DNA from 4 places in the Nostoc edaphicum CCNP1411 genome. Region 3 is predicted to be linked to each of the others. Evidence: riboswitches for the same ligand, from Rfam matches in the RefSeq annotation. Region 3 holds a riboswitch; each other region holds the start of a gene.
What was found. A riboswitch is a leader RNA that binds a small molecule or an ion and turns the genes downstream of it on or off. The one in region 3 is predicted to bind cobalamin.
Positions count from the first base shown of each region.

Region 1 (5,520 bases), on a different replicon from region 3:
CCTTATTTTCACGTATGGGCAATTCATGAATTGCCCATACAGCGTGTACTTTTGCGTAAGTCCTAAATAATTAGACAGTTTCAAGAACTAACTCCATATTCCTTAGTCTTTGCGTCTCTGGGGATTAGAGCAATTTCTGATAAAGATGAGAGTTGTTGCTGTAAATTTTTCAGTAATAAGAAAGCTTTGTCATAGAGTGTAGTTTCTCTCTGTTGGGCAAAGTATTCAACCGCCTTTTGTAAGTCTGCAATCGCTGCTGGTTCGTGACCAAGTTGATGGTAGGCTATACCCCGATTAAGATAAGCCTGAGCATTGGTTGAGTTCAGTTTGAGTGACTCCGTAAAATCCCTAACAGCACAAGAGTTATCGCCACTTCTACCACAAGCACAACCCCGATTATAGTAAGCTCTATAGTCATTGGGATTGAGTTGAATTGCCTCTGAGAAGTCGATCATAGCTGTTTTTAAGTCTGATAACTCAAAATGAGCTAGTCCTCGGTCATTGTAAACATCCGCTTCTAGTAGACTGGATGATTGGGGAATATTAGTGAGTGCGAGATTGTAATCTGATATTGCTTGTTGGTGATTACCCAACATACCACGGACTATCCCTCGGTTGTAGTAGGCTCTGAAATCATTAGGTTTGAGAGCGATTACTTGATTGTTGTCAGCGATCGCTGCTTGATAGTCCCCTTGTCTGTAGTATGCTAGTCCTCGGTTGAGGTGTGCTTCCACATTGTTGGGTGTTAACTTTAGAGTTTGATTGCAATCGGCGATCGCATTCTGATAATCTTCTAATTGCAGATAAGCCAGACAACGATTGCTATAAGCTACAGCAAAATCCTTTTTGAGCTTAATTACCTCTGTAAAATCTTGAATAGCTTCAGGGTAACTGCCGTGTCGCATTTTTTCGATCCCTAGCTTGAATAAGTCGCCTTCTGGGATTTTCGCGTCCGATGCAGCTAAGGAATATGCAGGCGAAGTGAGAAAAAGACAGACGAGTACAACGGCAATACCAAAATTGAGGATGAATCGGTAAAAGCGACTCATAATAATACCTCACTTTATTAACAGAGCAAAATGAGTAGATAAGGCACATACCCTACCTACTATTTCTGAACTAGAGGACAACAGTCGTATTCTGACTTTATTTCCAATCCTTGTCTGCTTGTCCCAGCACATACGCTGCTACATTTTCAATTTGCTCTGGTTTTAAACGACTTTTGAAGGCAGGCATAGCATTTTTACCGTTTGTTACTTGGGCGATAATCGCTTCTGCTGAGTACATCCCAAACTTTTCTAAAGCATCTTTTTTCAAAGTTTTGTTGGCTTGAACCAAGTTTTTACCACCTGCGTGACAAGAAGCACAATTGGCACTAAAGACTTTGGCTCCACTGGCTGCGTCTGCTGCTAAAGCTGGGTTATTGAAGGCAAAAGTGAAAATCGCTACACCCAGCAACAATACTGAAATAATCTTTTTCATCCCAATGTTCCCTCTGCAATTAAAGCTTATTCGACATCCTCAACAATTCTCTTGTTCATGGGTGGTGTCGTCAAATGACAAGCTGTCAAACTGTCTGGCTTGGCTTTGTGCGATGGCTTCTCTTTTCCTGTAGTCGACGCTGCGCGTAGTTTGCTTAAGAGTAGGGGTACGAGACGCTACGCGATGGTGCTTTGCACCCGCCAGAGGCGATCGCCCAAAAAGGAGACGCTACGCGATCGCACATACGGTAAACCTAACTGCTGAGTACGGAAAACCACATTCTTTGTTTCTGTCAAGTACTTGTAAAAAATATTTACATAGTGTTATATTTGGTTACATAAGCAAGTAAAGGAAAAAAGACATGACAAGCAAAAGCTTTACCATGAACGAACTTGGTCAACTCAACAACTTTGCAATTGAACCAAAGGTTTATGTAGATAAAACCCCAAGAGCAGGTTTTACCGAGTACGCCGAGAAACTCAATGGACGTTTAGCGATGATTGGTTTTGTCTCACTCATAGCTCTAGAAGTTGTCACAGGACACGGCTTGATTGGATGGCTGACAAACCTGTAACTAAATCTGAATATTTAAGAATTTCACTCAATTAACCGATAGAAAATTACCAGAGGATTGCTATGAAAACTGATTTTGATTTCCCTAAAAAAGATTTAATTGGCCCCGTTGTTTTTCGCCCCGATTTCAACAACTTTGAAATAATTAACGTTAACCAAGCCTGGTCATTATTTTTCAGTGCAGGTCAAGACGATAAAGTACTAGGAGAAGAAACTGAATTAGGCAAGTTTTTCACTAACCTTTTAATTGCTGTGGGAGTAACAGGAACTCTTTGGGCAATCTATTTCAGCAATTTGGGATAAAAAGTTGGCTTCAGGTTTTAAATTGAATAAATATATCCGAAGTCTTGGTGGACATAACCAAGACTTCTTTTAAATTGTAGGAATCAATGATTAGTAACAGTGCATTTAGCGGGACTTAAACATTTTTGAGGGAAAAACAAGCCTCAAACCAATGCAGGGTAAGAGAAAGACACCTTATGCTCAAAAATAGCCCAAACTTAGATATCTTAAGAAACTAAGCAAAACGATGTTAAAGTCTTTCTGCATATAGATTTGAGGTTCTTTTTTGGTTGTTTTTGTCTCAGTCCCACTAACAAATGGTAGCTATTGGAACCAGTCAGTTTAAGTATGATTAAATTCATAATCATGCTATTGTTAGGAAAATATCAACTCGGTTCTGTTGGGAGTCAGCCATCAGACGCAAGGGGGAAAGTCCGGTGTAAATCCGGCGCTGTCCCGCAGCTGTAATCAAGGTTCGCCTTGTGAGTCAGAATGCCCGCCGAAAGCAACACGTAAACTCATACCCATCTGCGAGGTACAGGTGAATATTGCCATAAATATTTCAACGATACATCAGTTTCACGTTCTCATAGTGCCAGAGATACTCCACAGACTACTCATGGCTGTGAAATTATAGGCAGTTTATTGATCATTGCAATTAGCCTTTGGTGCAACTGTCATTTGCGCTAGTTTTTTGTTGGCGTGAAAGCTTTTGTAACATCATTTTTGCTAAATTGACACGTTATGTTGCAGTTGTACGACTGCAAAAAGTTGTCATATCTGCGATTCAGACTTCTTTCTACAAACTTCAAAATTAATGCTCGACAAACAACATACTTTATTTGTTTGCACGACTTGTGACAGCGTGTGGCAAAACGGTAAACGAGTTGGTGAAAGTAAAGGTGAACAACTAATACAACAGCTTCAACAACTTGCACAAGATTGGGAATTGCGAAATAAATTCCACATTCAGGGAGTTGAATGTATGAGTGCTTGTAACCATTCTTGTGTTATTGCCTTTACAGCAGAAGGGAAATCAACCTATCTCTTTGGCGATTTACCAGTTGACGGCTGTGCATCTGCTGTATTGAAATGTGCAACTCAATATTATACTAAGCCTGATGGTTTATTACCTTGGTCAGAACGACCTGAACCTTTGAAAAAAGGGATTTTAGCAAAGATTCCACCACTAAATAAGTGGGCAAAATTAAACATAAGTTGTTGTTAATTGATGACTGGGTAAAATTTGCCAGTTCTTAATCTCTAGTACCTAAATCATTAGTCTTAAAAGGAACAGAAAGTAATGCAGATTCAAACAGCAACATTAGGCTATCCCCGCATTGGTAAAAACCGGGAAGTAAAGAAAGCGCTAGAAGCATTTTGGAGTGGTAATATAGAGTCCGAATCATTACTGCAAACCATACAAAAAGTCGAGGAATCTAACTGGAAAACCCAACTTGAAGCCGGAATTGATTATATTGGAATTGGAGACACAACTCTCTACGATCATGTACTTGACTGGACATTTCGTTTTGGGCTAATTCCTGAAAGATTTCAACAGCTTTCTGGCTTAGAACGCTACTTTACAATGGCACGAGGTAAAGAAGGAATTCCCGCCTTGGAAATGACCAAGTGGTTTGATACTAACTATCACTATCTTGTCCCGGAAATTGCTGAATCAACATTACCATCTGATTTCAGTGACTTTTTAGAACGAGTTAGCCGCGCTCAAAAAATATTAGGTAAACGAGCAATTCCGATTGTACTTGGCCCCTGTACTCTGCTGCGCTTAAGCAAACTATCACTAAATATTCAGCAAGCAGTATCAAAGTTAATTCCGCTATACATAAACCTACTCACTGAATTAAAAAATCTGGGAGTAGAAGAAGTACAAATACATGAACCTGCACTTGTTTTAGGTGATGCTAATTCTTGGAAAGAACACTTTCATAAAGTTTATCAATCACTTTCGTTAGTTGGAATACCCCTACACTTGGTTACTTATTTTGATGATTTGGGTGAAACTTACCCTTGGGTGATAGATTTACCCGTTGCTGCTATTAGCTTAGACTTGACACGCGGACGCAACTTAGAGTTAATCAAAACCTACGGTTTCCCACCAAATAAGCGACTAGGTGCAGGGATTATAGACGCAAGAAATATTTGGCAAATTCGTTCCGAGAAAGTTATTCCCATTTTACAAGAGATTGTAGAGACTTTACATGGAACATCTCTACATATTCAACCATCTGCTTCCTTACAATTTGTTCCCTACGATGCCAAACGAGAAAAACGATTACCATCACCACTACGTAATGTCTTGAGTTTTGCTGAACAGAAACTTCAAGAAGTGGTTTTCTTGGCTCGGACAATAATAGGAGAAAATACTAAAATAGAACAAGAAATTATCGAGACTAGCTGGAATAAGTTCGAGGAGTTTAATCCAGCAAATCAGTCAGTTCAAGAAAGACTAAAAACTTTAAAAACTGATGATTTTCAGCGCTCCTTATCCTATGGATTGCGGCTTGATTCCCAAATTTCGCTTCCTCTGTTCCCCACAACTACAATTGGTTCTTTTCCCCAAACCTCTGAAGTTCGCCAACTCCGAATGCGTTACAAACGGGGTGAATTGAGTCAGTCAGAATACGAAGCTGCAATTGATGTTCAAATTGCTGAAAGCATTAAACTACAAGAGGAATTAGGATTAGATGTTTTAGTTCATGGTGAATTTGAACGCACCGATATGGTGGAATTTTTTGGACAGCAGTTATCAGGCTTCGCTTTCACTGAAAATGGTTGGGTGCAAAGCTACGGTAGCCGTTATGTTCGTCCACCAATTATTTATGGTGACGTGGTTCGGACTGCGCCAATGACGGTACGTGAGTTTAAAGTAGCTCAATCATTGACGGAAAAACCTGTAAAAGGGATGTTGACGGCTCCTGTAACTATCTTAAATTGGTCTTATCCCCGGATGGATATTTCCAAATCAGAACAAGCTTTCCAAATTGCTTTAGCGTTGCGGGATGAGGTAGCGGATTTGGAAGCGGCTGGTGCAAAGGTAATTCAAGTAGATGAACCCGCGCTGCGTGAGGGTTTACCCCTGAAGGTTGAGCGCTGGAATGAATATCTATCTTGGGCTGTAGATGCATTTCGTTTGGCGACAGCAGTAGCCCAACCCCAAAC
Region 1 is NZ_CP054697.1:249,002-254,521, forward strand. It holds gene HUN01_RS02695 (tetratricopeptide repeat protein) at 81-1,049, opposite strand; gene petJ (cytochrome c6 PetJ) at 1,147-1,482, opposite strand; gene HUN01_RS02705 (high light inducible protein) at 1,844-2,056, shown strand; gene HUN01_RS02710 (hypothetical protein) at 2,119-2,358, shown strand; cobalamin riboswitch at 2,713-2,855, shown strand; gene HUN01_RS02715 (DUF1636 domain-containing protein) at 3,155-3,565, shown strand; gene metE (5-methyltetrahydropteroyltriglutamate--homocysteine S-methyltransferase) at 3,641-5,520, shown strand, end outside.
Region 1: it holds a riboswitch for cobalamin, as region 3 does, so the genes downstream of both, HUN01_RS02715 (DUF1636 domain-containing protein) here and HUN01_RS04495 (energy-coupling factor ABC transporter permease) in region 3, are expected to answer to the same signal.

Region 2 (5,520 bases), 340 kb from region 3:
GTACAGATTTAAAAATAAGTTCTTGGATACCTTCTTATAAATTTGAAACAGTGGGAGCTTTTGATCAATTTTATACTTACACTGCTGAAGAACAATAAGTCAAGCAGAAGGGGGAGAATTTGAAGAACAAGTCAGAATCCAAAATTCAGTATTCTTCTTCAATAATTACCAAAGAAGAATTCAGCAATTCCTGAGCCAGAATCCAGAATGGATTCTGAATTCTGTCTTCTGACTCCTTCTCATCAGGGTATCTATATACCCCCCAACTTAATATTAAGTAAGAATAGTAACTGAAAGTTCAATTTTTGCCGATGTCATCTGCCTATCTCTTAGTATCTCACGGAAGCCGCGATCGCCGCCCAGAAATTGCTATGCAGCAACTAGCAGGGCTGGTATGTAATCAATTGCCAGAAAATCTCAACTCATTAAATAGCGAACATCTGGTTGGTGTAGCTGCTTTAGAAATGAGTCCTCAGCCTTTACACGAGCAGATTCAACAATTTGCTAAGAGCGCTTTTGGCGATGATCGCAAACTACCTCAAAACGATCAGCGCCTAAAAATTGTACCGCTATTTCTGCTGCCGGGAGTGCATGTGATGACAGATATTCCCGCCGAAGTAGCCCTAGCACAACAGGCTATTGGTGAAGATATCATCATTGAGTTGCAACCATATTTAGGCTCTCACCCCAATTTAGAGAAATTACTGGCAAAGCAAATAGCTGCGACAAAAGCAGAAGCATGGATTCTCTTAGCTCATGGTAGCCGTCGCGCAGGTTCTCAAGAAACTGTGGAAGCAATGGCGGCGAGTTTGGGAGTAGTGGCTGCTTATTGGGCTGGGCCTCCTAGTTTAGAATCACGGGTGAAAGAGTTAGTAGCTGCTGGTTATAGAGAAATTGCAATTTTGCCATACTTTTTATTCGCTGGTGGAATAACTGATGCGATCGCGGCCTCAATAGAGGAGCTAAAATTACAATTTTCTGCGGTGAATTTCCAATTGGCGCAGCCCTTGGGAGCAAGTGCAGAATTAGCCGAGCTAATTTGGGATTTAACAGATAAATGAACCGCACAGAGAAACAGGAGAACAATTATTTGGGAAAGGTTTATTTAGTAGGTGCGGGGCCAGGTGATCCAGGTTTAATTACCCTGAAGGCCAAAGGTTTGTTGGAATGTGCAGATGTCGTTATCTATGATGCCTTAGTGAGTCCGGCAATTCTGGCAATGATTAATCCCCAAGCCGAGCAAATTAATGCTGGTAAGCGGAGGGGAAAACATTCGCTGTTCCAGGAAGAAACAACTCAATTGCTGATTGAGAAAGCGCAGGATCATGCAATTGTAGTACGGCTAAAAGGTGGCGATCCGTTTATTTTTGGTCGCGGTGGTGAAGAGATGGCAGAATTAGTCAAAGCTGGAATATCAACGGAAGTAGTGCCCGGTATCACATCGGGAATTGCAGCAGCAGCTTATGCAGGTATACCTTTGACGCATAGACTGTATAGTTCGTCAGTGATATTTGTAACTGGTCATGAAGCAGCAGGTAAGTATAGACCGATAGTGAATTGGAGTGCGATCGCTCACGGTTCCGAAACCATTGTAATTTATATGGGAATTCACAATCTGCCTTATATTGTCGAACAATTAAGTTTAGCTGGGTTGAATTTAGAAACGCCCATTGCTTTGGTGCGCTGGGGTACGCGCCCCGAACAAGAAGAATTGATTGGTACTTTGGAGACAATTGTAGAGCAGGTAGAGCAAACTGGATTTGGTGCGCCTGCGATCGCAGTTATTGGACAAGTAGTGAATATGCACAGTATTTTGTCTGGTTGTCGTCCAGTTTGATGTTGGCGCAAAGCTTGTCGTTTCGTATTCTCCGATAACCCTAGTACCGCAAGGCGGAATTAAAAATTAAAAATTAAAAATTAAAAATGAATACAGCATAAGGGTTTCGTTGATTTGGAATGATTGGTTTATTTCCGCCGTGTTGTACTAGTGATTTATCGCATTAAATATCATGAGTTTGTAGTAAGCACTTCAGTGCTTAAAAATCCAGGACTAAAGTCCTTACTACGAACTTATTCATTCCTCGTAACTAATGCGATAGACCACTAGTGTATGATCGATAAGGTTATTCGGTTCTGGTGGGAGTCAGCTACCAGAGGTAACGGGGAAAGTTCGGTGCAAATCCGGCGCTGTCCCGCAACTGTGAACTAATTTGAGATTAAGGAACCAAATTGAGTGAGTCAGGATGCCCGCCGAAATAGATTTATCAGTTTCACATATCTGCGAGGTACAGATGACTACGACTGTAAATATTTCCCCAACCAATCCTTTGGGTGTTGCTAATCATACTTTATTTGTTTGTAAAACCTGTGCCAGTGTTTGGCAAAATGGAAAACGCTTAGGCGAAAGTGGTGGTGAAAAACTTTTACACCAACTTCAGCAGCTTGCCCAAGATTGGGACTTACGAGATGAATTTCCGATTCAGGAAGTTGAATGCATGAGTGCTTGTAATCGTTCTTGTGTAGTCGCCTTTGCTGCCAAAGGGAAATTAACATATTTATTTGGTGACTTAGCAGTTGATGGTAGTGCTTCTGCGGTGCTGCAATGTGCTAGTCAATACTATGCTAAAGCAGACGGTTTACTGCCTTGGTCAGAGCGTCCAGAAGCACTAAAAAAAGGTATTTTGGCAAAAATTCCCCCTTTATCAAAACAGAATTCAGTATGAATTCTGTACGAGTGGCGGATAGAGTTAAGCAAAGCAAATCCGCGAGAGTTTGAGTATAGATTAAAACCTCTTTCACCGTGGGCAAAAATAAATTCAAATATTCTTCCTTGAACCTATCCGTTTATGGGTAGAGTATTCTGAATCCTGAATTCTGAATTCTGACTCCTTTTTAATGATGCGCGTTTTGATTCTAGGTGGGACGGGAGATGCGGCAGAACTAGCTGCCAAGGTTGCGACTATCCAAGGGTTAGAAGCAATCACATCTCTAGCTGGCCGCACCCGTGAACCGTCAATACCGTTGGGGGATTTACGGGTTGGAGGTTTCGGTGGGGTGGCGGGGTTGGCTAGCTATCTGCGAATCATGCAAATCGACTTATTAATTGATGCAACCCATCCCTTTGCGACTCAGATTTCCTTTAATGCAGCAGATGCCGCAACGGAAGTTGGAGTCCCCCGTCTGATGTTAATTCGTCCGCCTTGGGAAAAAGAAAGTGGCGATCGCTGGATTGAAGTTGATCGCGTTGAAGCCGCAGCAACAGCACTGCAAAACCAGGCACAGCGGGTATTTTTGACAGTGGGTAGGCAAGAACTCGCTGCCTTTGCTTATCTAGAGAAAATTTGGTTTCTAATGCGGATGATTGACCCTCCTGGCGATGAAGCTTTAGTACCACCGGGAATGGTATTGTGCGATCGCGGGCCATTTACTCTCAATAATGAAAGACAAATCCTGATTAATAACAAGATTGATACCATCGTGAGCAAAAATAGCGGTGGCGATGCAACAAAGGCCAAGATTATTGCAGCGCGAGAACTGGGTGTAAAGGTTGTTATGGTAAATCGTCCACCTATCCCGCCAGGAGAACAGGTTAGTAATGTTGATGCTGCTTTAACGTGGTTATTTGATCGCTGCTAAATGAAGAGTGCTGAGTTCCAAGTGCTGAGTGCTGAGTGGGTAAATAGGCAAGATTGATAATACTATCTTTACTTAATTTCCGTATAATACACGGGAACCTTCTACAAAATCCGCGATCGCACTAACGACTTCCATGAAAAATCTAGCTCTATATGCCATAGTCCTCGCCACCACTTTTGGATTAGTTTTCGGGACAATGCCAGCCGCCTCTGCTTTAAGTTGGAACTGGAGTTATTCTGGTACTGGCATAGCGGCAAACGGTACTTTCACCACTAATGACACCCCTAACAATTTAGGTTTTTACCTGATTACTGGAATTACTGGTACACGAAATGGTGAAATAATTACTGGTTTGCAAGCGCCTGGGACTCCAATGCCAGGAAACGAACCTTTTGATGTTGATGATTTAATTAGTCTTAATACTCAGCAGTTAACGGGTAAGGGTTTTGCATATTCCACTTCGGAAGGAAGTTATTCTAGTCCATTTTTCGCTAGTTTTTTGTCCAAACCAGGTTATCTAGAGATGTTTTCTGCGCCAACTAAACCAGGTTTGAAAAATTTAGGATTAGAAGATAGTGAATTACCCATTAGTTTTTCTGCGACCATAATCACCATCCCTTAACCCACTTCTATTTTTAGCTTACGCGTAACAAGCTATCCAAATTCACTCAGAAAAAGCTCGAAAAAGTTTCCTAAAACCATCAATAACAATTCAAAATCCTACCCTTACAGGGAAGCAAGCTACGCATAGGATCTTGTAGAGAAGAGATTTTCAGATGGGAATTTAAAGCCTGACTGAAACTTTAGCTAGGTGTTGACATTCGGTCTTAAAGCCTTAATTTTACGATAAAAATTGCGATTCTCTCTATAGTTTCTTTGAGACAAACAGATTAAAGTAATATAGCAACGGTGGTATCATTACATCCACATGATACCGTAATTTTGTCTAGATATAGAATTCTATCGCCCTGTCAACGGTAGATTATTTCTGAAAGGAGTTTGCTGCAATGTCCACAAAACCAACTACTCGATTAATTTTGGAGACTTTACTCCCCCATCTCAAAGTAGCAGCAGCCTATGCCAATTTTCTTCAACCAAAAATTGCTGCACTTCCCGCCAAAGAACAAGCAAAAAACTTTTTTGCTGCTGCACTTACTGATGCGGATGTGGCTATTCAAAACCTGGTAGAAGTAGTATTGCTGGGCACTTTCCCAGATATTCGCTTTTATGGCGAAGAATATGAAAGTTCTAACAACACCAAATATTTTCGCGCTATCGAACTCGGTTCAGAAGGTGATTACTTAGTCACGCTTGACCCGATTGATGGCACGAAGTTTTATATGGATGGACATTCTAATTATCAAATTATTCTCAGTATTTTAAATTCGGATGACTTTGAAGCAGTAATTGCCATTTCTCCTGCCCAAAACATTTATTTTTACGCCCTTCGAGGCGAAGGTGCTTTTAAAGGGACGCTGGAGATGAACTTAGAAGCCTGTGCCCCGTTACATATAACATCCGCCAAACCTTCTATTTTGTTGGGATGGGGAATGAATGCGATCGCACATTTACTAAAAGATCGATATAAAGTAATCGATATAGCGACTGATTACTCTAGTGATATTCAAATTCCTAATCTCAATGGTATTCTCAGCGGTGATTTAAGTGGAGCAGTTATTAAATCGGGTAAATTTCTTGATAGTGCTGCACTCGCTTTTATTGCGAAAGAGGCTGGCTGGATTGTAACTACTCTGGACGGTTCGCCTTTACCGCCACTGCATACTTGTAAAAACTATAGCCTACCTGGATTGATAGTAGCTGCTTCAAAATCTGTTCATCAAGACTTACTGTCAGCGATGCAAAGCCTAGCGGCTAGTGAGTGCT
Region 2 is NZ_CP054698.1:757,428-762,947, forward strand. It holds gene HUN01_RS05950 (DUF4359 domain-containing protein) at 1-98, shown strand, start outside; gene HUN01_RS05955 (sirohydrochlorin chelatase) at 312-1,061, shown strand; gene cobA (uroporphyrinogen-III C-methyltransferase) at 1,058-1,837, shown strand; cobalamin riboswitch at 2,112-2,269, shown strand; gene HUN01_RS05965 (DUF1636 domain-containing protein) at 2,292-2,723, shown strand; gene HUN01_RS05970 (cobalt-precorrin-6A reductase) at 2,899-3,636, shown strand; gene HUN01_RS05975 (PEP-CTERM sorting domain-containing protein) at 3,770-4,258, shown strand; gene HUN01_RS05980 (inositol monophosphatase family protein) at 4,644-5,520, shown strand, end outside.
Region 2: it holds a riboswitch for cobalamin, as region 3 does, so the genes downstream of both, HUN01_RS05965 (DUF1636 domain-containing protein) here and HUN01_RS04495 (energy-coupling factor ABC transporter permease) in region 3, are expected to answer to the same signal.

Region 3 (5,520 bases):
TAATACCATCACATCTGCTATAGAAACTCGCTTTTTTTGTCCTAAACTCAGATGATGTACTGGTCTTTCTGCTAAAGCAGTCAGTTCAAATTCCACTAATGCTTGCTCTACTCGGTCTTTAATTTCTGGCTCTGGTAAACCCAAATTACACAAACCGTAAGATATATCTTCTTCAACAGTAGAAGCTACTAATTGTTGTTCTGGATCTTGAAATACTAGTCCAACTTTCTGCCGTAAGTTACTAAGATAATTGCGATTATAACTTAACGGTTCATTACGCCAACGTACAATACCAGAATCAGGTTTATAAAGACCGTTAGCTAATAAAAATAGCGTCGTTTTACCACAACCATTCTGCCCAATTAACGCACACCTTTTACCAGATGGAATCTTCAGTGTTAGACCATTCAAAGCTGATTCTTGTGCGCCTGGATAGGTGTAATATACCTGCTCAAATTCAAGTAAATATTCCTGCATTTCGCCAAAATTCTAATCCTATTAATCCTACACAGCCGCAAATTGCTTCGATGATATATCGCGCTTGGGGACGATAGCGGCGGGGATGCCAAACTCGAAATTCACTCACAAAACCCCGTGATTGCAATCCCAGAGAAAACTGACTATATCGTTGTAAGGTTCGCTGTAATAATTGTCCAATTAGTAGTGCTAAACTTTTCATTCCACTACGCCAAGTACGGTAACCACCACGGGAATTTTGTGCCGTCCATAATTCCTCGGCTGTGTTCAGTAGGATGAAAATAAACCGATACATTAGTAATAACAAATCGGTTAAAAGCACTGGAAATCGTAAGTAACGCAGAGTTTGTAATATCTCCGTGAAAGGGACGGTTAACATGAGAAAATATAAGCAAGAAACAGAGGCTAATGCTCTGGTTAAAATTCCTAATGCTTGAATACTGCCATGATGACTGATATAAATATAGAAATGTCCGAGAGTTAATCCATACCACGAATCTAATTGTACGTTTGGCAAATCATTAATCGTAACTCCATTCACCATAAGTGCTGGCAAACTTGTCAAACAAAAAACTATGGTAAATGTTAACAATTTAAAATAAACACCAGCGGGAATTCTTGCATAAATAACTGTCCAAATACCCATCCAAAGTGCCATCAATATTTGCACTAGCGGATGGCTAGCCAGGGAAATAGCCAGAGTAGTAAATGCAAAAATTAGTTTATGCTCTGGTGGCAATCTTCGCAATCGATTGGTATAAGCTAAAGTGTCTAGTTGTAGGCTCATTCTTTAGGTTTTTGTTGTTGGGAACGTCCTTTATACAATCCAATTGCATAACCAACTACTCCCGCACCCAAAGCCGCTTGCGAAGCAAATAATAAGCTTTCTATTTCCCCACTAGCTGGTTCAAAAAATGATTTAAACCAGGGTTTATATTCGGGTTGTATTTCATTAATAGCCTCTTCTGCTTTGCCATCAGCACCGGAAAACTCCCCACCTCGCACAAATATTAGCGGTGCAACTGCTAAAGCGATAACTCCTAATACCAACAGCCAGTTACTCAACCCTTTTTTAGATTGACTCATTGCCACTTCCTCGCTTGATTAATTTCAACAATTCTAATTCTTGAGGATTATAAGATTGCAGCCAGTTCCACACCAACACAGTTAGTAATCCTTCACTAATTGCTAAGGGAACTTGAGTAATGGCAAAAATTCCGGCGAACTTGGTAAATGAAGCGATAAACCCACCAACAGGTGCGGGGAAAGCTAGGGCGAGTTGGATGGAAGTGATAATGTAGGTGAGTAAATCTGCGATCGCAGCTGCTAAAAATATGGCGATTTGTTGTTTACCACCTAACTTTATTGTCAGATTATATATCCAGTAAGCTAGGAAAGGGCCAGCGATCGCCATCGAAAAAGCATTTGCCCCCAACGTCGTCAAGCCGCCATGCGCCAGTAACAAAGCTTGAAACAACAATACTAAGCTACCCAAAACCGACATAGTAAGGGGGCCAAACAGCACCGCACCTAACCCTGTCCCTGTTGGGTGAGAACAGCTACCTGTGACAGAAGGGATTTTCAAAGCTGACAGCACAAAAGTAAAAGCACCAGCCAAGCCCAGGAGTAGTTTCAATTCCGGGTTAGCTTGGGTAATGCGAGTCAGACTACGCAATCCTAATAGAAAAAATGGTAATGCCACAATCCACCAAAAAATTGCCCACTGCACTGGCAAAAAACCTTCCATGATGTGCATGGCGTAGGCGGGTTTGGGTAAACCAATGACTAGATAAAAACTGATAACTCCCATCAGGGTTAGACTGACTAACGCCTGTTTTTTTCTTTTCATGAATCTGTACCTCGCAGATTTATGTAAACGAATTGATTCTAACCGGCGGGCATCCTGACTCACCTAATTTTGGTTCACAGTTGCGGGACAGCGCCGGATTTACACCGGACTTTCCCCCTTGCGTCCGATGGCTGCTTCCCATCAGAACCGATTTGAGTAACTATATCACCATTACGAGTCGTGATGCGTAAAGCCCCCGTGTTTCTAACCGGGGGATATAAGCGAATGTGCCAAATTTATTTGGCTGGGACTTTTACAAAGCGTAGTTTATTAAAACAGTTTAGAGGTCATTTCTAATTAGAGGATGTTTTAAAAGTTTTGGGCGAATATAATTCGCTACCACACAGGCTAATTCCACCTACGTGGACTAGCAGAAAATCGAGTTTTATAACCCGCGTAGGCGGGTTTTGTATGTGTAGCCGCGACTTCTAGTCGCAGAGGCAAGTATTAATTTAGACTAAAGTGAATTATTTATTTTTGAATAATACAGTAAAAATACTACCATTTGGATGATTATCTTCGATGGTAATTGTACCGGAATGTGCCTCGATCGCCATTTTGCAGAAAGCCAATCCTAAACCAATTTGCGAAATTTCTGGCATCATAGTTCCAATTTCATACTTCTCGAAAATGATTTGCCGTAAGTCTTGACGAACTCCCGAACCGGAATCAGCGACTTGCACTTTAGCACCACCTGCTGCCAAATACTCTCCTCGGAGGATGACTTGAGAATTGAAGGGGGAGAACTTAATGGCATTGGAGAGCAAATTATCCAGCACTCGACGAAAGATCACTGCATCTACTACAACAATGCCACCAGGTTCGGGAAATTCACGTATCAGGGTCAGGTTTTTTTGAGTAGCGATCGCCTCAATATCTTCTACAACTGATATACATAGCGCACAAAGATCCACTTCTGTGTAGTTGAGAACCATTTTGCCAGATTCCAGCTTTGCCATAATCAGCAAACTATCAATTAACGATTGTAGTTGTTGTCCAGCAAGTAAAATTTGATCGACTTTTCCTTGTTGTTGTTTCGGTGACAAACCTGCCAACCGAAGAATCTCTGCTCCTAAGATAATAGTGGTAAGTGGATTTCGCAGATCGTGCACAATCATATTTACCATGTCTTCTCGCATCTTGAGCAATACTTGCATACTGTCGTACTGCTGCTTAATCCGCAACATGGAATTAACTCTGGCTCGTAATTCCACACCGTTGACGGGTTTACTAATGAAGTCATCTGCACCCGTCGCCAGACATCGAGCCAAATCTTCTTTCTCAGTTAATGCTGTCACCATAATAATCGGCACTGCTTGCCATTGTGGATCGGCTTTGATGCGCCGGCAGACTTCCATCCCATCAAGATCGGGCATCATCACATCTAATAAAATCAGATCGGGCTGAAAACTATCGAGGCGATTTAGAGCTTGTTGACCACTAGGAGCGTAGTAAAGCTGGTAGTTTTCACCATCCAGTAAGGTTTCAACAACGTCAAAGTTATCGGGTTGATCGTCGATCACTAAAATAGAGGTTTGAATATCCATCGAAAATTTCCGTTACCTGCTTAAGAGTTGTTGAATTGTGCTTACAAGCTGTTTAAGTTTTACGGGTTTGGTCAAATATTCGTTAGCTCCAGCGGCTAAACAAGTTTCGCGATCGCCAGGCATGGCTAAGGCCGTTAGTGCAATGATCGGAATATGCACAAATTGCTGATCGTTACGGATACGCCGCATTGCTTCCAAGCCATCCATTCCCGGCATTTGAATGTCCATTACAATTAAGTCGGGGCGTTGAACTCTAACAAGGTCAATAGCTTGCTGTCCATTGTTTGCCAGAATCAGATGATATCCTCGACCTTCAAGATAGCCGGACATAGTATCAATATTTGCTTGATTATCTTCTGCCAGCAAAATCAAAGGAGTGTCTAGAACTGCTTCTGGTACGCCAATTAGATTTGGTGGGTTAGAAAGGGCAGAATGTTGTAGTTTATCTATAGTTGTTTGAAGTTGAGTGCGGGTAATGGGTTTGACCAGATATTCAAACGCTCCCTGAGCTAGTCCTTTGCTACGCTCATCCACAACTGAAATGATGATCGCTGGAATATATTTGGTTTTTGGGTTGGTCTTGAGTTGATTGAGCACCTCCCAACCGGATAGGTTCGGTAGTTGCAAATCCAGAATAATCAAAGCAGGTTGAACGCGCAGCACTTCTTCTACGGCTCCTTCACCTTTGGGATAGATGATGGGTTGCATTCCCATTTCGCTGAAGTAGCGAGTAATTTGGTCAGCCGCCGCAACAGAATCTTCTATAATTAAAACTTGAGCATTCTCAGCAGGTAAGTGATAGCTGGGCAATAAAGTAGTTACCTGTGTTGTTGACATATTGTCGCTAGCATGGTAGGGAATGTAGACGGTAAAACAACTTCCCTCTCCAACTTCACTCCTAACTAAGACCGTTCCTCCATGTAGGGCTACAATCTTTTGTACTAGTGCCAAACCTAGACCAGTGCCACTGTATTGACGGTTAAGGCTACTGTCAAGCTGGATAAAAGGCTGAAACAGCTTGCCAATTTCTCCAGCGGCGATACCGATGCCGGTGTCAATGATATGGAAGCAGAGGTTTGGGGAGGATGAGGGGGACAAGGGAGATGAGGCAGAGGGGCAGGGGGAAGGGTGCAGAGGAGAGGAATTTTCCCCCTGCTTCCCCTGCCTCCCCTGCTCCCCCTGCCTCTCTTCCCCTGTGCCCCCCTCCCCTTCCAGCCGGACTTCTAGCGTTACAGATCCGCCGTCTGGTGTGAACTTGACAGCGTTACTCAGCAGGTTAATCAGTACTTGACGCAGGCGGCGATCGTCTACTTGGATGCTGTCAATATGCTCAGAAATATGAGTAATAAGATGAATATTCTTTTTCAAAGCCATCTGTTTAACAAAGGCAATACTGGTATCACAGAGGCTCCTGACAGAAACATCACTCAATTGCAGTTCCAGTTTGCCAGATTCGATTTTAGACAAGTCTAGAATGTCGTTGATTAGTTCTAGCAAATGTCTACCACTGCGCTCAATAGTAGCGATCGCTTTTACTTGTCTTTCATTAATGGAGCCGAAGACACTTTCTTGTAAGCCCTCTGACATCCCCAAAATTGCATTGAGAGGTGTTCGTAGTTCATGGCTCATGTTTGCGAGAAATTCGTC
Region 3 is NZ_CP054698.1:413,175-418,694, reverse strand. It holds gene HUN01_RS04510 (energy-coupling factor ABC transporter ATP-binding protein) at 1-477, opposite strand, end outside; gene cbiQ (cobalt ECF transporter T component CbiQ) at 458-1,264, opposite strand; gene HUN01_RS04500 (energy-coupling factor ABC transporter substrate-binding protein) at 1,261-1,563, opposite strand; gene HUN01_RS04495 (energy-coupling factor ABC transporter permease) at 1,550-2,326, opposite strand; cobalamin riboswitch at 2,354-2,493, opposite strand; gene HUN01_RS04490 (hybrid sensor histidine kinase/response regulator) at 2,794-3,873, opposite strand; gene HUN01_RS04485 (PAS domain S-box protein) at 3,886-5,520, opposite strand, start outside.

Region 4 (5,520 bases), on a different replicon from region 3:
CAGAGGGGACAAAAACTGTGCTGGATGTCGGCTGTGGGATTGGTGGTAACGCAGCGTATTTGTACAGCTGCGGTTTCAGTGTTGAGGGATTAGCACCCGACGCACTCCAGCAAGAGAGATTTATTCAAAATACCAATGGCCAAGTACCTTTCTACTTAACGAGATTTGAAGATTTTCGCACCTCAAACTCCTACGACCTCATTTTATTTAGCGAAAGCAGTCAATATATTGCTGCTCTCGATTTAGCTCAAGGCGCGGCTCGTTTATTGGATAGTGGTGGCTACCTGCTGCTTGCAGATATGATGCGTTTTGATGCCGAATACCGAGAAGGTATTTTTTCTAATTGTCATGTCGCCAGCGAACTCCAAGCGGCGTTGGAACAGACTGGATTCAAATTAATCAAGACTGAAGACATTTCAACCCATATTGCGCCAACGATTGACTTGTGTGTTGATAATTTTCGTATTTTTGGGCTGACTACAGTTAAATATATTGCTGATGTTGTAGCGATCGCCGTCCCACCATTATACACACTCGGTCGTTGGGCATTTAAGCGTTGGTTGGAAAAGCCAATTGCTGAGGGGTTAGCAGCACGCACTATTTTTGAAAACCATCTGTGTTATTCCGTTCAACTTTGGCAGTTATCTAAAGGAGTTTAATTGAAAATGACCACAGAAATAAACACCCAAGATTGGCAACAAACTTTTATCGCCACCAATATATTAGCAATTGGTTACAACGCTTGGGTTGGCTATTTAGGAGGAGAACGTGGTGTTGTAATTTGCAGCACTAATTCTCCGCATTTAAGTATTGCTGGTGAAACATTTAAAGCGCATTTTATCCCGCGTAAAAATCTCGCAGCTTTCTTAAATGCTTGGTTAACAGCACCAGATACCGTACTGTTGCAAAGACACTTCATGAATGCTCATATTCTCGAAGCTGTAGATAAATATAATCCCCAAAAAGATGTTATTTTTTTGTTGGAATACGGTTATCAAGCTGCTTTTTTCTATTTAACAAAATTACCAATTACACCACCCCAATGTTACCAAACTATATGCAAACAATGGGCAGAATTCCAACCTCACCACTCTCTCTCAATAGGAGCAAAAACACAATGAAACTCATCCAAAAGCAAAAACAAGCTTTCTAGTTTTACCGCTTTTTCCCAATTGCTATGTATAGAGCTTTAATAGCAAAATTAAAGTCTTACACTACTTCTTAGGAATGTAAGACTCTGGACAAAATTAAATCTAGAGTGTGCGAAAAGTCCCCTATCCTGATAATTAGGGAATTTATTTTATGAGTGTTAACTGTAGCACAAGTATAATTATATATTCAGTAAGTAATATGGGGAATCAAAATTATTATCCACTGAATTTACATATAGACAGTAACTATGGTAATGTGACACATGACTGTCGGTTCTGATGGTGAGCAGCCATCAGGCGCAAGGGGGAAAGTTCGGTGTAAATCCGGCGCTGTCCCGCAGCTGTAATGAGACGAATATAACGTGTCTCTTAGTCAGAATGCCCGCCGACTCACTCTAGACACAAAACATTTATCTGCGAGGCACAGATGATACATTTGATTAATAAATTTCATGGGTACAGATACTGTTTTAAGACAGTACCCTTTGCAAGTTTTACTAATTCGCTTCGCTGTTAGTAACGACACTCAATTTTGGGTTGTCCTATAGGGATTTGGGTATCCATAAGGAATACCACAAAGTCTTTTTGCTATCAAAATAGTACCCATCATGATTTAGGTATGGCAATGCATTGTAGCAAGCTAGTTGAAGCCTAAATCTTAAAAACTCATAGCACAAATAAATACCTGCATTTACTGAAAACGAGGAGTTTCATGTCCACTTCCCGCATAGTTACTTATTGTGAATTTTTCTCAAAAATCTTCGTTTTTACCGCAATCTATGGGATAGTCTGCGGAAGAAATGTAGCGATCGCTAATCAAGTTGCACAAATATCTGAGTTTCCTAAGTATGAAGGTTCTGCAAGAGACTTACAACCAGTTGCACAAGTAACACCTGAAAATACTCCAGCCTCCACAACAGGAACAGAACCCGATATTGAACTGACAGTCATCGACAAGCTATTGAATGAACCTGTATTTTCACCCTTTCGCCGCGAAGGGACAGTGAAAGATTCCACCCGTCCCGTTTACGTAATTACGGGTGAAGAAATGGAAGCGCAAGGTGCAAGAACTGTCAAAGAAGCACTGCGATTTCTTCCTGGTATCTTGGGTGATGGTACAGTTGGCACAGAAGTTAATGCCTTAAGTGGTCAATTTATTCGCGGTTCTAATATCGGTCAAGTATTAATATTGCTTGATGGTAGACCAATTAATAATCTTGGTGGCGGTGGTTTTGACCTCTCAGAATTTACCACCAATAATATTGAAAGAGTTGAAGTGTTACCAGGAGGAGGTTCAACACTTTATGGTTCTGATGCAATAGGAGGGGTAATTAATATTGTCACTCGTCGTCCCACAGAGAAAGTTACAACAGAAGCCAAGGTGAATATTGGTGCTTATGGACTAAACCAACAAAGTATTCAAAATAGTGGGAAAGCAGGTGCGATTTCTTGGGTTGTAGGTTACAACCGTACCCAAGCAGAAAATAATTATCCTTTCACAATTCCTGAAGCCAATTTTACAGGAACTAGAACAAATAATGATGCTCTGTTTAACAACTTTAATGTCAAACTAGAGGCAGATTTAGGAACACGTAATACCTTAAGTCTCTCAACCCTATACTTAAGCAAAGAACAGGGAGTACCAGGAGGTGTAGCAATTCCTGAACCACAATTTGGGCAAGGTTTTTTCAATTCTCTCACCGACAATAATCGCAAATATACAGACCAAGTTCTCACTGATTTAACCTGGAATTCCAAATTAGGCAATGGTAATGATTCACTTTTAACAGCCAGAGTTTACACTGATTTTCTCAATACTCGTTTTGATAACCGCAGTGGCGCACTTTCATCTCAAAATCGGTTTGATTCTAACCAAGTTTCTTACGGGATTCAAACCACACACAGTTGGAATCTGACCAAAAATCAGATTTTGGTTTACGGCTTTGATTACCGGAATGCAAATGTGCGTAATACCATCTTTAATTATGGCACTAATGTCAATAGAGAAAATTACGACAACGGTATTAGTCAAGGAGCCATTTTCGCCAAATATGAAAATAATCTTACTTCTAGTTTCAGTATCAATTTAGGAGTACGCCAAGATTTCAGTAGCTTGGTAAATGGTTCATTTACATCACCATCTGTAGGTACAAAATTAGCAATATCTGACTCCACAACACTCAGAGCTAACTATATCAGAAACTTCCGAGCGCCAACCATTGCTAATTTATTTAACAATAATCCTACTAATATTGGTAATCCTGAACTTAAACCCGAAAAGGGTGATAGTTTTGATATTGGCATTGACCAAAAGTTAGGTAATATAGGCTTATTACGTTTGACCTTCTTTAGTAATACAGTGTCAGATACAATTGCCTTTAAAAGACTGACACCACCCGTAAATGGCAATACAGGTACTTTTGAAAATATCGGACTGGTTAGAACGACAGGAATTGAAGCCTCTCTAAATTTGCAGCTAGCGAAGAATATCTATGCTTTTGCTAATTATACAGCTAATGATCCACGGATTTTAGAAAGTTCTAATCCGGCGGAAGTTGATAAAGAGTTGCGTTTTGCAGGTGCGGATAAATTAAATTTGGGTGTTTCTTATGAAAATCCTCAAGGTTGGTATTTAGGATTGCTCATGAATTCTTTGAATGGGTATCCAACGAATAACGATAATACAGAGTTTTTGTCTGGTTATACTACTTTAGATTTCAAAATGCGCGTCCCTTTAAATGATAGTTTGATACTGACAAGTAGTGTAGATAATATCTTTAACCAGCGTTATCAGTTATTTCCGGGTTTTCCTGATGGGGGGAGGGTTTTTCAGGTTGGGTTGAGTTCTAGGTTTTAAGGTTAAGAGTTTTTTCACGCACAGGAGAATTGAAGATGAGTGAATTTAATTGTTTGGTTACACCAGTAAATCAAGTTGTGACTGAGGCGTTGTCTACAGGTGGGACAATTGAGTATGAATATTTTGATTGTGGAAGTGATGTTTTGTCATCGTTACTTTACACCTTATTTGAGCAGAATTGGCAACAGGTAGGGGTGGGGCATATTGTCCAAGGTAGTGTTTTGGAATTAGAATTTAATGCTGCACCAAAACTTTGTATTCTCTACGATGGATATTTGACGGTAGCGACTGAAGGTTGTCATTTACATTTGTGTATTGATACTAATTTTGGTGGGCCTCTTTGTAGAACCCCTGTAGAAGTCAGGAAGCAGCGTCAAGTTAGTCGTGCGGCTTTTTATCGTCGGTTTAATGCAGAAGGAAATCCCAGAAGTTGGGGGATTCAATTTTGGAATGGTGCAGATGAACAATTGATGACGATTTTATTACCGAATCCTTTCGTTGATGGTGAAAATTTATTACCAGAAGGTAAACCTGATTTATCAAAGTTAGCTTTGTATCAGGAATTAAGAGATATTTATGTATTGGGTATTCAACCAATCCCGTTTAGCAAAAATCCCCTGAAGCATTCTTATATTTCAGTTTGTACCTCAACTCGCTGTCTTCCTTCACGCAAATGGCAACCCACATTTGATGCTTTAAAATCAGCAGTTGAAAATGCCAGTTTAGATATAGAAGTGAGAACATCTGGCTGCTTGGAAGTTTGCCAACAAGGGCCAGTAGTATTTTATTCTGATGATAGAACTTGGTATACTCGCGTTAACTCAAGTGTAGCTGAAACTATTGTCAATGAACATTTGCTAAAAGGTAACAAAGTTATTGAACATTGCTATCCACCAGATTCCCCATAACTTCTATTTTTTACAAATCTCACGCAAAGACGTAAAACAGATTTTATTTAGTTCATCTTCTTTTCTCTTCCTCTCTAACTCTCTGCGCCTTTGTGTCTCTGCGTGAGAAAAATTATCTTTCCTCAAACCACATGAAATTGGTAAAACTGACTCACTCAAAACCCATTATTTTTTTATGCCAATTCTTCTTAATTGCCACTTTAATTATTGCTTGCCATAGTACAGCAATTGATACCTCTACAAATGCCAATAATAACGGCTGTATTCAAAACTATGATCCCAATACTGATTACTTCCCTAATAAAATCAAGATTACTCATGCCACAGGCTTCGCAGTAGAGTATCATAAACACTACAAAATCGTCACTCTAAAAAATCCTTGGCAGAATGCTAACACAAAGTTTCAATATGTTTTAGTTCAATGTGGAACTCCCACGCCAAAAGGATTTAATCAAGCGCAGGTAATTACAGTTCCTATTAACTCCATAGTTTCTTTATCTACTACTCATTTACCCCACCTAGCGAAATTAGGTGTAGTTGATAAACTGATTGGTATTAGTAATACTAAACAAGTCAATACTCCTGATGTAGTCGAGAGAATTAA
Region 4 is NZ_CP054697.1:6,043-11,562, forward strand. It holds gene HUN01_RS01505 (methyltransferase domain-containing protein) at 1-659, shown strand, start outside; gene HUN01_RS01510 (hypothetical protein) at 666-1,121, shown strand; cobalamin riboswitch at 1,406-1,555, shown strand; gene HUN01_RS01515 (TonB-dependent receptor plug domain-containing protein) at 1,864-4,008, shown strand; gene HUN01_RS01520 ((2Fe-2S) ferredoxin domain-containing protein) at 4,044-4,916, shown strand; gene HUN01_RS01525 (ABC transporter substrate-binding protein) at 5,048-5,520, shown strand, end outside.
Region 4: it holds a riboswitch for cobalamin, as region 3 does, so the genes downstream of both, HUN01_RS01515 (TonB-dependent receptor plug domain-containing protein) here and HUN01_RS04495 (energy-coupling factor ABC transporter permease) in region 3, are expected to answer to the same signal.